Cellvibrio sp. PSBB006: one gene and its partner. The main gene of each other region encodes a partner of the protein of the gene in region 2 in a complex. Links are inferred from orthologs where the notes say so. Each region holds a gene or a part of one and is shown on either strand. Other genes may lie near its edges. The genes, in order: hfq and katE.

Region 1 (5,785 bases), 980 kb from region 2 along the record:
CGCCTGACGATCCCCGAAATGAACGCGCTCTTGCGCGATATGGAAGCCACTGAACGCAGTGGTCAATGCAACCACGGTCGTCCCACCTGGTTGTTGCAGTCATTGGATGAGTTAGACAAATTATTTATGCGCGGACAATAAGCGTGAGTGAAATCCAGCGGCAAAATATATCGCGTCCCCAGGTCATTTTTTTGATGGGACCGACTGCATCGGGTAAAACTGATCTGGCGATTGCCTTGCGCCAGCATTTACCGGTGGAGTTGATCAGTGTGGACTCCACACTGGTGTATCGGGGCATGGATATCGGCACGGCAAAACCGAGCGCTGCCGAATTGGCTGCGGCGCCGCATCGTCTAATCGATATTCGTGATCCTGCCGAGCCTTATTCCGCCGCCGATTTTTGTGAAGATGCAGAGCGTGAAATCGCGGCCATTGTTGCTGAAGGAAAAATCCCGTTGTTGGTCGGCGGCACGATGCTCTATTTCAGGGCGTTGCTCGACGGTCTGGCAGAAATGCCGCCGGCAGATCCGCAGGTCAGGGCGGCGATTGAACACGAGGCGGCACAGCATGGTTGGCCGTTTATTCACGCGCAACTGGCGCAGGTCGATCCGGAAACGGCAGCAGAGATTCACCCGAATCACTCGCAGCGCTTGAGTCGCGCATTGGAGGTTTACCGCGTCAGTGGTAAGACCATGTCAGCATTGCGTCAAGAGCAACAGCGCCATGCACACACTCCCTTTGCTGAGCGCTATCGCGTCACTCAAATTGCAATTGCTCCCTGTGATCGACAACCACTGCATCAACGGATTGCGACACGGTTCCACAAAATGCTGGAACAAGGGTTGGTTGAGGAGGTCACACGTCTGCATCGACGCGAGGACTTGCACCCTGATTTACCGGCCATACGTGCGGTGGGGTATCGTCAGGTGTGGGAATATCTGGATGGTGACTTAACCAGGGAAGAGATGGTCGAGCGCGGTATCATCGCAACACGCCAGTTAGCCAAACGACAATTTACCTGGTTGCGCGGTTGGCCTGATCTATACTGGTTGTATACCGAGCGTGAAAACGGTATTTCACTCTCACGTGAAGAAATTGTGGGTTACGCCTTGAATTTTATAACTGACGCAGCCATATAATAGCCCCGTGAGAACCCTAGTCAGATTTTCATACTTTGTTCCACCCCCTTCCATGCAGTATCGGAAGACTTAGGTGGGTAATCTTGTTATTTACATAATTGGAGAATAAACATGTCAAAAGGGCATAGTTTACAAGACCCTTACCTGAACGTCCTGAGAAAGGAGCGTGTACCTGTATCCATTTACCTGGTAAATGGCATCAAGTTGCAAGGTCAGGTTGAGTCATTTGATCAGTTTGTAGTGCTGTTGAAAAACACTGTGAGCCAAATGGTTTACAAGCACGCCATCTCCACCGTTGTACCTTCTCGCGCTGTGCGTGTACCTCTGCTGAATGCAGCGGGAGAGCTGGAAGGCGAAGAAGAGCAAGTCGAGCAATAACCCCTCGAGGTAGTTAATTGTTTTTTGATCGCCCTGAGTCAGGTGAACTGGCGGTGCTGGTTCACCTGAACGTGTCTCACGGCCAAGAGCCGGAGGACCCCCGTGAATTTGAAGAGCTTGTGCTCTCCGCTGGCGGTGACCCTGTTGCTTTGATAACAGGTAACAGCCGATCTCCCAATGCCAGGTTTTTTATCGGTACCGGGAAGTTGCAGGAATTGCAGCAGACGGTAACCGAGCACGAAGCCAAACTTGTCATTTTTAACCATACCCTTACCCCCAGTCAGGAGCGCAACCTGGAAAAAGAGTTGCAGTGCCGTGTGCTGGATCGGACGGGGCTCATTCTTGATATCTTTGCCCAGCGCGCTCGCACCTTTGAAGGTAAATTGCAGGTTGAATTGGCGCAATTGCGTCATATGTCTACGCGTCTGGTACGGGGCTGGACGCACCTTGAGCGCCAGAAAGGCGGTATTGGCTTGCGTGGCCCGGGTGAAACCCAGTTGGAAACCGACCGTCGCCTGCTGCGTAACCGCATTACCATGATCGAGCAACGGCTTGAGAAAGTGCGTTCCCAACGCGAGCAGGGGCGGCGCTCCCGGCAGCGGGCTGCTATTCCCACTGTCTCGCTGGTGGGCTACACCAACGCGGGCAAATCCACCTTGTTCAATCAGATGACGGGTGCTGAGGTCTACGTGCAGGACCAACTATTTGCCACCTTGGACCCGACCATGCGTCGACTGGAGCTGGCGGATATCGGCGCTGTGATCTTTGCGGACACCGTGGGTTTTATCAGCCATCTGCCCCACAAGCTGGTCGAGGCCTTCCGGGCAACACTGGAAGAGGCCGCCAACTCCACATTGTTACTTCATGTTGTTGATGCTTTTGCAGAAGAGCGCTTGCGCAATATTGAACAGGTGGATTTGGTATTGGAAGAAATTGGCGCTGCGGACCTGCCACAGCTCCGTGTTTACAACAAAATTGACCTGATGGCGATGGAGCCGCGTATTGATCGCGGTGATGATGGTGCGCCGGTAGCCGTATGGTTGTCCGCTCAAACGGGAGCCGGTTGCGATCTGTTGCTACAGGCCATTGCAGAATTGCTGGGCGAGGAAATGATTTTGGGGCGGTTGCTGCTCAAGGCAGATCAGGGTCGTTTGCGTGCAATGCTTTATCAGCAGCAAGCTGTTGCAGACGAAAATTACCGTGATGATGGCTCGTCAGAGCTGAATTTACGCATCCCCAAAAGTGACTTATTACGTATATTGAGCGCAGAATCTCTGGCGCTGGACAAATTGACCTGGGTGGCCGAAGGTAATCGCCCGTAAATAGCCTGTTGGTTTGCGCTCAGGCTTTGTTAGAATCCCGACACCTGATCAGCTGGCCTGACCCGTATATAAAGCTGGAAGATCGACCGAATTTTGATTAATAAAACTGGAGAGAGTGTATGGCCTGGAATGAACCGGGAGGTAAGGATAAGGACCCATGGGGTGGTGGGGGAAAAAATAATGATGGTCCTCCGGATCTGGATGAGGCATTCAAGAAGCTGCAGGAAAAGCTGAACGGCTTGTTTGGCGGCGGCTCCGGTGGCAAAGGTTCCAGTGGGGGTAGCAGCGGTGGTTTCGGCGGTATTCTGGTGGTCTTGGCCGTTGTTGCTCTGATTATTTACGGCATCGCCGGTGTATATCAGGTCGATGCGAAAGAGAAAGCGGTTATCCTGCAATTCGGTGCTTTCCAGGAAATTAAAGATCCCGGTTTGCGCTGGAATGCGCCAATAATCTCTCAAGTGTTCAAGGTCAATGTCACCACTGAAAGCCAATATCCAGCGCGCGGTTTAATGTTGACGCAGGATGAAAGTATTGTGGAACTGCCGTTGACGGTGCAGTACAACGTGGCCGATGTAAAAGCGTATGTGCTGAATGTTAAAGACCCGGAAATCAGCTTGCGGCACGCCACGGACAGTGCGATTCGCCATGTCATTGGTTCGACAGAGCTGAATCAGGTGCTCTCTGAGGGCCGCCAAAAAATTGCTGCAGAAGTAAAGATGCGTCTGCAAACCTATCTGGATAATTACGGCACCGGCATCCTTGTGCGTGACGTGAACATTCAGGAAGGTCGTCCACCGGAAGAAGTTCGCGCCGCTTTTGACGATGTCATCAAGGCAAAAGAAGATGAAGAGCGGCTGAAAAATGAAGCCCAGGCTTATGCCAACTCTGTTATTCCGGAAGCGCGCGGTCGCGCGCAACGGATGATTGAAGAAGCCGAAGCTTATCGAGCGGAAGTGGTTGCGCGTGCAGAAGGTGAATCGGATCGTTTCGAGCGTCTTTTGGCAGAGTATAAGCGCGCGCCAGCCGTAACGCGTGAGCGTCTCTATATTGAAACGCTTGAGCGTGTCATGGGGAATACATCGAAGGTCATGGTTGATGTTGAAGGCGGCAACAATATGCTTTATTTGCCTCTCGACAGAATGGTGCAGCAGGGCTCCTCAGCGCCAGCCGCCAATACGCCGAATACGTTCCGCGAGCTTCCTCGTCAGGAATCCATGCCGTCATCCAATAACATTCGCAGGGAGATCCGCTAATGAGTAACAGAGGTTTTCTTGCGCTGCTGGTTGTTGTTGTGGCTCTGATTGTCGGCTCCAGCAGTTTTTATATTGTTACCGAGTACGAGCGCGCCGTTGTGCTGCGTTTCGGGCGATTGGTTAATGCTGATGTGCCGCCGGGTCTGCATTTCAAGATTCCTTTTGCGGACAAAGTGCGTAAATTCGATGGCCGGTTGCTCACTGCGGATATGCGCCCCGAAAGTTTCTTCACGGTTGAAAACAAGCGTTTGATTGTGGATTCCTATATCAAATGGCGTGTTAAAAATGTGGAAACTTATTACAAGGCTACCGGTGGTGATGAAACTGTTGCTGCCGAGCGCTTGGCTCAGCGGGTGGCGGATGGTTTGCGTAACCAGTTCGGCCGTCGCACCCTGCATGAGGTGGTGTCGGGCAAGCGCGATGAGTTGATGAGCGAATTGACGTTCAACCTTAATGCCGTAAGTGAAGGGCTATTGGGGTTAGAGGTAGTTGATATTCGCGTTAAGCGTATTGACTTGCCGCCTGACGTCAGTGACTCGGTGTTTGCGCGTATGGCGGCTGACCGGGAAAAAGAAGCGCGTGAGTATCGCTCAAAAGGTAAAGAGCAGGCTGAAGTTATTCGTGCGGACGCCGATCGCCAACGCGCAGTTCTGGAGGCTAATGCCTACCGCGATGCTGAGCGTTTACGTGGTGACGGCGATGCGAATGCGGCGGCGATCTATGCCGAAGCTTACAGCAAGGATGCCGAATTCTATGCGTTCGTGCGTAGTCTCAATGCCTACTCGGCCACTTTTGACGGCAAGGATGATCTGTTGGTGGTTGATCCCGGCAGTGATTTCTTCCGCTTCCTGAAAGACCCTTCCGGGAAAAAATAGCTGGATTTCAGCTCAACATTCCCCGGCAAAGGGTGTAAAATCCCGCAACCGAGCCACTGGCTCGGTTTTTTATGCGCTGGTCGAAGATGACTGCACATCGCCCTGCGATGGAGAATCTTGATTATGTGGGAAGAAATCGGCAGAGCTTTCTGCCTGATGCTGGTGATCGAGGGCATACTTCCCTTTCTATATCCGACCCGTTGGCGTCGCTTGGTCGCAAGCATAGCCATGGTCTCTGACCGCCACCTGCGTATTGTGGGCTTGGTCAGCATGATGATCGGTGTCGGTTTACTGTATGTATTGAAATAATGACATTAGAGTCGCTATGACCTACGCCGACCGCTGGCTGTTGCCCGATGGTGTGGAAGAAATTCTGCCTGCCGAAGCCAAATCAATAGATCATTTACGCCGCCGGTTGCTGGACCTATACAGTAACTGGGGTTATGACATGGTGATTCCGCCGTTGCTGGAATACACCGACTCCCTGCTTATCGGTTTGGGCCGCGATGTCGATTTACTGACGTTCAAGGTAACGGATCAATTGACGGGTCGTACCTTGGGTATTCGCGCCGATATTACTCCGCAAACCGCCCGGATGGATGCTCACAGTTTCAATCGTGCCGGCGCCAATCGCCTCTGCTATGCAGGCCATGTGGTGCACACCAAGCCCAAAAACCCCTTGGCTACCCGCACACCCATCCAGGCGGGGGTTGAGTTCTATGGCGAAGCGGGAATGTCGGCGGACATCGAAGTGGTTTCGCTGTTACTTGAGTCACTAATCCTGTCTGGCCTGCCAGCATTGCATATCGATCTCGGGC
Region 2 (9,229 bases):
CTGGCGTAAGCCATGGGATGGTCTTCCACATGCACAGCGAGGCGTTTGTCCTTCGGATCGAGACTTGGGCCTTTCGGCACCGCCCAACTTTTAAGCGTGCCATCCAGCTCAAGACGAAAGTCGTAATGCAGTCGACGCGCCGCGTGTTTTTGCACCACAAAACGCAATGCATTGGTGCGCTTTTGACGCGACGGTTTTTTTTCTCGCGCGGCATGATCTTCGCGCGGCTCAGAAGTCATATCGAAATTGCGTTTGCGATTGTACTCGCTGTCGTTCTTGGTGGATTTCGCCATTGTGTGCTGTCCTTTTGTTGAAAACGGTTTTTACAGGACGTGGTTCACTTTTAGTGTCGGATTACGCTGTGCTAATCCGACCTACGCTTTGCCACAGGTCAGTGGCTGGCGGTTTTTTTGCGTGTGGTGGTCGAGGTTTTTTTGGTGGTTTTTGCCGGTGTTTTTCGCGTTTTGGTAGCAGTGGATTTTTTGGCTCGGCTGGTGGTTTTTTTCTTGCCTGTTTCGCTGCGCGCATGCGGCTTGCCACCCAGGCTGCGTTTGAGCAATTCGGTCAAATCCACAATATCTGCCGAACGCCGCTCTTCCTGATCATCGGCACGTTCCACGGATTCAATCTTGCCCGCCCGGGCTTTTTGTTCGACCAGCTGCATAATTTTATCGGTGAAGGTGTCCTGGTATTCTTCAGGATTCCACTTGGCCGACATGTCATCCACCAGCCGACGCGCCATATCCAATTCTTTTTTATTTAAATCCACATCCGAAATCGCATCGCCGATATCCAGATCTTCGACATCTCGCACATCATCGGGCCAGCGCAATAACACCATTACCAGTGCCGAGGCCAAAGGCATGACCGCCGCCAGGTGTTGACGGGTGCGTATCACCACATGAGCCAATGCCACCTTGCGTGTTTTACACAAGGTTTCGCGCAGCAAGGCATACACTTTTTCACCGCGTTTGAGGGGATTCAAATAGTAAGGCGTATCGATATTGGTCAGCGGAATGTCTGCGCTGTCGACAAAAGAAAAAATATCAATCGTCTGAGTGGCTTTCGGGTGGGCTGCGCGAATTTCTTCATCACTCAGCACGACATATTTGCCCTTTTCATATTGCACGCCTTTCACAATATGTTCCTTGGTCACCTCTTTACCCGTCACCTTGTTAATCCGTTTATAGCCAACCGGGTCCATGCTGCGCTCGTCAAGCCAATCAAAATCCACCCCTTCCGATGACGTGGCAGAAACCACACCCACCGGAATATGCACAAGGCCAAAACTGATGGCACCTTTCCAGATGGATCGCGGCATAGTGTCTGCTCCTGTTACACGTGAGTGGATAAAAACCGGAACCCGTTAAAGCGATACACCGTCGCTGTAAATCACTTTTCCTGCGCGGGTGATATTACTGATCTGTTCTAACATGGCGTCGGTTACCGCTTCCGCTTCGTCTTCGCAAACACAATCCGGCGCGATAACCCAAAGCACATTAACTGGCGAGCCTTGACGCTTGGATTGGTATTCAATCAAACCGACAAAACCGTCATCGGATTTCATGATGTCCGTCCAGGCTATGTAATGCGAAAAATCTTTAAACATGACTTTTTCCTTCACGGGGTTTGCATAAGAACTTGACCAGCGAAAGGAGTTTCGTTTGTGGCAAACAAATGACGGATTTTTGGTAAAACGATTCAGCTTGGTGCGACGGCTCACATAGTATGTGCGCATGAAAATTAAATTGTCGGATTAGGCTGCGCTAATCCGACCTTGTATCTCTCTGAAGAAGTTGATTAGCTACCAACTTCAACACCCGAGCCGGGTGAATGCGTATTCGACCTGAGGGAAACACCCTGTGCTGTAGATAGCATCCCCGGCTTGTTCTTCGATGAAAAATTGAATGGTATCCGAGCGCCTGATGTATCAGTGACGCTGCATAGACAAGGGTAATTTCAGAGATGACGAGTATCGTTGGTATTGATGTCAGTAAAGCTAAGATGGATGTGTTGTGGCTCAAAGACCGTGAGAGCGGCAAGGTTAAATCGAAAGTCTTCCCCAATGATCGGGCTGGCCATATGGCCCTGGTCGCCTGGCTTGATAAACATATTGCCCAACCACGGGAAGATATCCAGGTGGTGATGGAAGCCACCGGGGTTTATCACGAAGCGCTGGCCTATTGGCTATTTGAGCAAGGGTTGAAGGTGAGTGTGGTGAATCCGGCCTATGTGCGCGACTTTGCCCGGAGCCTGGGCAGTGTTCACAAGACGGACAAGAAAGACAGTGTCGTTCTGGCGTTATACGGTGTGCGAGCTTGTCCGGGTTTATGGCAGCCGGAACCGCAAAGTATTCGGGAATTAAAGGCCCTGCTGGCCCGGTTAGAGGCGCTGGAGACGGATTTGCAGCGGGAATTAAATCGTCAGGAAAAGGCGCAGATCAGCCAGGCCTCAACGATTGTTCTGGAATCATTGGGCAAGATGATTGTGGAATTACAACGGGAGCGGGATCGGGTGGATCAGGAGATAGACGACCACATTGACCGTCACCCGGATTTGAAAAATGACGTGGCGTTACTAAAAAGTATTCCCGGTGTAGGCCGGGTGGTATCGCGTCTGATGCTGTCGGTCATCCGCAGCCGGGACTTCAAGGCGGCGAGTGAATGCGCGGCGTTTGTCGGGGTTATTCCCGCTCTGCGTGAATCGGGCATCTTGCGTGGGCGCAGCTTTCTGAGCAAGAAAGGCTCGCCGAAGGTGCGGGCGAAATTGTATATGGCGGCCATTGTAGCGGGTCAATATAACCCCACGATCAAAGCGCAACAGGACCGCCTGATCCGCAACGGCAAAACAAGGATGCAGGCGCTGGGGGCGGCGATGCGTAAGTTGGTGCACCTGTGTTTCGGTGTGCTCAAGCATCAAACAGCATACTCACCACAAGCGGCCTGATGGGTTGCTTGTGGTGGTATCGGAGAGATGGTATCTACGGTCGATAATTTGTGGAACATGTTGGTGCGGTGAGAGTCTCGATAACAGGCACTTTTAACTTTTTTATGAGGAATATCGTTATGGGCGACAGCCATCTTTTTTTAGTGAGTTACATCCTGAACAACCAACCAAAGACAGCAGAAATTCCTACGGAAGCTGACCGCGTGTCGGTCGACCAGGCGCGGGTTTATCTGGAAGCACTACATGCGGTCAGTTCTTCGAATGACATCTCGGACATACAGGTCATGGGCATTCACCACCACCGCCCCCACCAAACGCCCGGACATTATCAACAACAAGAATAAAAACATTAACCCTAGACTTCCCTGTCTCCCATTTTCTTTTTACGCTGGAATGGATTTAACCCGCGGTTCCCGCGCCCACACACGATGATGGGCAATAGCCGCCGCAAACGCACCGAAGACATCCTTCGCCGATGCACCTGTCACCAGGCCGTCGTCCGCGTCCAGCACCAGGCGCGCTGTCAATTCGCACGCTGCTCCGCACAAGGCGATGGCTTTCAAATGTTTGTAGGCTTCCAACAAATAATGCACGGCAGTACCACTCGCCACTAAAGCTTTCGCTGCATCCTCCCCGCCGGGAATAAATATGGCATCGAACGCAATGGATGGCATGCCTTCCATGGATGCATCGGGTGTTAAGGTTGCACCTTCATGCGTTTTTATCAGTGCCGCTGATGGTCCGATCAGCTTGGTACTGGCGCCTTCGCGCTTGGCTTCTTTCATGACGTAGTCAACATCGCTGCCATCTACACCCTCGGCGATAAGAATCGCGATCTTGCGCGACATAATATTGCCAGGCAATAAATTCATTTGACTCAATGCCGGTGATACCTCCGGTGCCGTCACCCGCAAAGGCACCGTCGGCCCCTGCGGCGGTTGTACACCGATATTTTCCGCGACCCGCGTCGCCAGCCCCAGATCGATATTGGCAAGAATCTCATTCACTTGTCGCTCGCGAATGTGCATGCGCTCTACTTTGCTCAATTCAAAACTGTAGGCCGCAATAATGTGTTCCTGTTCGTGCAGGCTCATGCTGTTCCAGAAAAGCCGCGCCTGGGAAAAGAAATCGCCAAAGGATTCGCTGCGGTCGCGAACCTTATGGCCGGACATAGTTTCGCGGTAAGAATCAAAACCACCGCCGACCTCAGCTTCCGGCGTTTCTTTCGGCCAACCACCATCGATGGAATTCGGTTCATAACTGGCGCGACCTTTATTGATGGTTTGTCGATGAAATGAATCGCGTTGATTATTGTGGAAGGGGCACACCGGACGATTGATGGGAATTTCATTGAAATTCGGTCCGCCCAAACGCAGGAGCTGTGTGTCTGTGTAAGAAAATAACCGGCCTTGCATCAAGGGATCATTACTGAAGTCAATTCCCGGTACGATGTTACCGACATGGAATGCAGCCTGCTCGGTTTCGGCAAAATAATTATCCGGGTTGCGATTGAGCACCATGCGCCCGACGGGGCGTACCGGCACCAGTTCTTCAGGAATAAGCTTGGTGGGGTCCAGCAGATCAAAATCAAATTTACATTCGTCCTCTTCCGGCACGACCTGAATGCCCAATTCCCACTGCGGATAATCGCCTTTTTCAATATCGTCCCACAGCATACGTCGGTGGAAATCCGGGTCTTTCCCCGCAAGTTTTTGCGCTTCATCCCATACCAGCGAGTACACACCGGATATTGGTTTCCAATGGAATTTGACAAACACACTCTTACCCGCTGCATTAATCAATCGGAAGGTGTGCACACCAAATCCCTGCATCGCGCGGAAACTCACAGGAATGGCGCGATCAGACATGGTCCACAACACCATGTGCGCCGACTCCGGCGTTAATGACACAAAATCCCAAAAGGTATCGTGCGCCGACTGGCCGGTGGGAATTTCATTGTGGGGTTCGGGTTTCACCGCATGGACAAAGTCGGGAAATTTAATGGCGTCCTGAATAAAAAACACCGGCATGTTATTGCCCACCAGATCGAAGTTACCTTCTTCGGTATAAAACTTGGTGGCAAAGCCGCGTACATCGCGCACCGTGTCGGCAGAACCACGCGGGCCTTGCACGGTAGAAAATCGCACAAACACCGGGGTTTTCAATGACGGATCATTCAGGAAGTGCGCTTTGGTCACATCTTTTAATGGCTCATAAACTTCAAAATAACCGTGAGCGGCGGCGCCACGCGCATGCACAACCCGCTCGGGAATACGCTCATGGTCAAAATGCGTGATCTTTTCACGCATTAAAAAATCTTCCAGCAGCGAAGGACCACGCTCGCCGGCTTTCAAGGTGTTTTGATTGTTAGCGATCTTCACGCCCGTGCTGTTCGTCAGGGATTCGCCGGTAGCATCTTCACGATAGTTTTCCAACTGCTCCAATTTTTTATTGGTATTTTCACGATCCGTAGTATCGGTACCGGCTACTTCACTGCGCTTGTTTGTATCTGCCATCTTCCTCTCCCCCTGTTGATTGTTTGGTTGCTAATCGTTGCTGGATGCGGTGTTGTTATTATTCTCATAACTTATTTTTCAGATGACGACGGAAGCCCCTGCCTCCGTCGCATCAATCCTGAAATGTCATCAGGATTTACGGCCGCCGCCGTGACTGTTTGCACCACCTTTGCGTCCGGCTTCTGCGGCGCGCTCAGGATCATTCTTAAAATTACCGCCGCTAACCTGGCCACCTTTTCTACCCGCCTCTGCGGCACGCTCGGGATCACGGGCAAAGTTACCTTTACCACCTCGTTGCTGTGTCATAGTGATTTCCTCATAGTTGGTTAATACATTAATGACTTGAGAGCATAAGCTCCTCATCATGGAGGATGATCCGCTTGATAGGTTCGTTTTGTTTTTATAGTTTTTAACGATTAAAAAGAAAATTTAGAGCTGTTCGTTTGGCATCACACATTGATGTCGCCGGATGTTTCCTTTGGCGAATTGATTGATGGTTCCTGTCAAACAAATGCTCCCCTGAAGGTCAAAAATGACCTTAACCTTATCTACCGGCAGCGTTTAAACAGGAGACAGATCATGGCCAGAGGTAGCAAAGAAAAATATACCGAGCAACAAAAACGTAAAGCAGAGCATATTGAAGAAGGCTACAAGGAAAAGGGAGTCAATAGCGAAAAAGCCGAAGCCATTGCATGGGCTACGGTCAATAAACAGTCCGGCGGCGGTGAACGCGGCGGCTCAGGAAAAGAAACGTCCGCCACTGAAAAACAGCAGGCACGAAAAACCTCGGCAAAACGCGCGGCAGCCTCTCGTAGGGGTGTGCCCCGCTCCCAATCGCTCGACATGGAAACCAAGGAAAGCTTACTCAAAAAAGCCCGCGCAAAAAATATCCACGGCCGATCTACGATGAACAAAGAACAACTTATTGAAGCGCTGCGTTAAGTGCCCCTTGAGGATTCCTGTACCAGCAAGGTGTAGGACTGCCAACACGTTAATGACATGCATCTTCGTGCGCGCACGCACGAAGAAATTTTCCCCTATCTTTTAGACTTGGGTAACTGAGTTACATTGCTGGAAAACCAAGCGGCGAGCGCGAAACTTTTGCCCCCCGTTTTTTTCTAGATGTCTGGATGTAATGATGCTCACTTTTATGAAGGGTCCAGCCTATGAACGGAATGAATCTCCTGCGCAACAGCGTAGTGGCATTGGCATTTAGCGTGGCAGCGTCATTTGCGGTTGCAGATGAAGACACCGCTTTTTTTATTGATGAAGCCTTGATGAAAGGGTGGGTGGAAGTTGCCAACGCCAAATTGGCACTGGAAGAATCCAGTTCACAGGAAGTCAAGGCCTTTGCAAATCACATGATCAATGAACATGAAGATATCAATGCGGAGCTGATGGCTCTCGCCCGGGAGAAAAATGTCCAACTCACCCGTAGCGACGAGTTACAGGAACGCGTAAAGCCCTTGATGCTTAAAATCCGCGTCGGAGAATATTTTGATATCGCTTACGCAAACAATCAGGTCATTGCGCATCAGCAGACGTTACGAATGTTACAGCGTGCGGTTGATTCATCAGACGCTGATATTGTCACATTCGCCAGAAGAAATCTCCCGGTTATAGAACAGCACCTGCGCATGGCTGAGCAACTGGTAGCGGCTACCGCAGAAACCAAAACCGATATTTATCAGGATCGCGAAGGAAAAACTTACGACAATCATCAGCATCTGAAAGATCTGGATGAAGACACCAACCAGACTGACAATCCGTAATCACGTTTTTTGGGATAAGACATGAAAACAATCACGTTACTATTCAGTTATTTTTCGATCCTGTTGGTATCGCTGTGCTGCGTCATGGCCGTTGCTGATGAACAGTTTACCGCTGCTACCTTTGTCGACCAGGCTTCCGCTAAAGGCATCGCCGAAATTGAAGCGGGTCATTTGGCGTTACGTGAATCTTCGCAGCCTGACGTGAAGCGTTTTGCCCGCACAATGATCAGCGAACACGGCTCCATCAACCGTAACCTGATCCGCCTCGCGCAGCGCAAAGATATTCCCATTGCCGATGAAGCAGAGCTGCTCAACAAAGCCAAACTCACTATGCTGAAAGTGCGCGACGGCGAATCATTTGATATTGCCTATGCAAGAAATCAGATCACCACCCACGAGGAAGTAATCAGCCTGTTTCAAAAAGCGGTGTTTCTCGACGATGCCGATATCAGTAAGTTTGCCGAAAAAAATCTGCCCGTGTTGCAGGAACATCGGCGGATGGCTGAAACATTGTTAGCCACGATAAAACCGGCGGGCGTGGAATTACCACCGCGCAAAACCTTTGATGCCCCTGCCGATGAACCGGTGGAACCCGAGCAACCGGTGTTGCAACCGGCCCCGCGCGAGATGAATCCCGGCGATAACACGCAGCCACAACCACCTGCTGACACAATTCAATAATCTGGAGGATTAACTATGAAGAAAACGTTGCCGTTTACTCGTCTGTTTGCAGCGACTCGTATGTTTGCTATAGGTACCCTTGCCTGTCTGACATTGGCCGCTTGCTCGCCCGACAATGATCCCCAGCCCACTACAAACAATTCACCGACGATAAATCCTGAATCACAAACCCCTAACACGCCGAATACGCAGACTCCCGGGCACACTCCTAGCGGTGTGGAAGATAATATGGAGCAGTATGAAGAGAACAATATGAACGCGAGCCTTGGCTACGGATCGAGTTCATCGTCGTCCAGCATGGACAATAGTATGAGCAGCTCCAGCGCGACTATACCGGGTGAAAATCTGGATACTGACCGCGGTGTCGGGACCGTACCCCCAACCACCTACTCTGACTAAAACGCATCATCCCGCACCGCGCGGCAGGGAGGCCGCTGGTGCGACAATTTGCCACATTGGACCTCCCCCGCTTTTCCTCTACATTCGTCCCTTTCATATAAATCAACAAAATGGGGACGTTATGGGTCTGCGTAACACCAGCCTTGCCAGACAGATCCCACACTTTACTCTGGCAGTATTCGGTCAACTTGCAATTGTCACGTCATCCGCTGTCGCACACGAGGCGACGCAGATTAAAAATGTCGAAGAAGTTCGCGTGTGGGGCGAGCAGAAAGACAGTCGCCAAGCGGGTTATACCAACCCCACCAGCCTGCTGACCCAGGAAGATATGGTCAGCATCAACGTCGCCACGACGGAAGACCTGGTGAAGTACGAGCCCAGTATCGTCATCCGCAAACGCTACATCGGCGATTCCAACGGCACCTTAGGCCTGCGCGGCTCGAACATGTTTGCCACCTCCCGCTCCATGGTGTTTGCCGACGGCGTGCCGCTGCATTATTTACTGCAATCGCGCTGGAGCGGTGCGCCGCGCTGGACCATGGTCAGCGCCAGCGAAATTGCCCAGGTTGAAATTTTGTACGGCCCGTTTTCAGCGGAGTACAGCGGTAATTCCATGGGTGGTGTGGTGCTGATTGAAACCGCGATTCCGCAAGAGCGCGAAGTCCATGTGGATCTGGATTATTTTTCCCAGGATTTCGATGCCTATGGCTTTGATGACACGCTGAATGGTCACAAGGCATTTATTTCTTACGGCGATAAATTCGGCGATCTGAGTTTTTATGTGTCCTACAATCGGTTGGAAAATGACAGCCAGCCGCAGTCGTTTTATTTTGACAACGGTGAGCCCGAGGGTAATCTCGTGCCCGTCAACGGAGCCGTCGCTGGCCAGGATGTATTTGGCGAACCTGCATTGTA

What was found.
Region 1: the proteins of katE (region 2) and hfq are in contact, whole or in part, in a crystal structure (PDB 3VU3), measured with the Escherichia coli proteins. The link is inferred for Cellvibrio sp. PSBB006 from one-to-one orthologs.

What each region holds. Positions count from the first base shown.
Region 1 is NZ_CP021382.1:4,015,863-4,021,647, forward strand. What follows is about bases 1-2,883. They hold hfq (RNA chaperone Hfq), read left to right. Parts: upstream 1-1,250; coding sequence 1,251-1,517; downstream 1,518-2,883. Other genes in these bases: mutL (DNA mismatch repair endonuclease MutL), read left to right, coding at 1-141; miaA (tRNA (adenosine(37)-N6)-dimethylallyltransferase MiaA), read left to right, coding at 144-1,139; hflX (ribosome rescue GTPase HflX), read left to right, coding at 1,535-2,839. Also shown: FtsH protease activity modulator HflK, read left to right, coding at 2,959-4,092; protease modulator HflC, read left to right, coding at 4,092-4,967; CBR65_RS16705 (DUF2065 domain-containing protein), read left to right, coding at 5,091-5,276; CBR65_RS16710 (ATP phosphoribosyltransferase regulatory subunit), read left to right, coding at 5,293-5,785. UniProt on the Escherichia coli protein: RNA chaperone that binds small regulatory RNA (sRNAs) and mRNAs to facilitate mRNA translational regulation in response to envelope stress, environmental stress and changes in metabolite concentrations.
Region 2 is NZ_CP021382.1:3,028,139-3,037,367, forward strand. What follows is about bases 2,897-5,789. They hold katE (catalase HPII), read right to left. Parts: upstream 5,463-5,789; coding sequence 3,330-5,462; downstream 2,897-3,329. Other genes in these bases: CBR65_RS12620 (IS110 family transposase), read left to right, coding at 2,897-2,946; CBR65_RS12625 (hypothetical protein), read left to right, coding at 3,066-3,290; CBR65_RS12635 (general stress protein), read right to left, coding at 5,592-5,768. In the rest of the region: ligD (DNA ligase D), read right to left, coding at 1-293; CBR65_RS12610 (Ku protein), read right to left, coding at 392-1,321; CBR65_RS12615 (hypothetical protein), read right to left, coding at 1,367-1,609; more of CBR65_RS12620, read left to right, coding at 1,966-2,896; CBR65_RS12640 (termination factor Rho), read left to right, coding at 5,922-6,404; CBR65_RS12645 (DUF4142 domain-containing protein), read left to right, coding at 6,629-7,234; CBR65_RS12650 (DUF4142 domain-containing protein), read left to right, coding at 7,256-7,915; CBR65_RS12655 (hypothetical protein), read left to right, coding at 7,931-8,314; CBR65_RS12660 (TonB-dependent receptor), read left to right, coding at 8,436-9,229.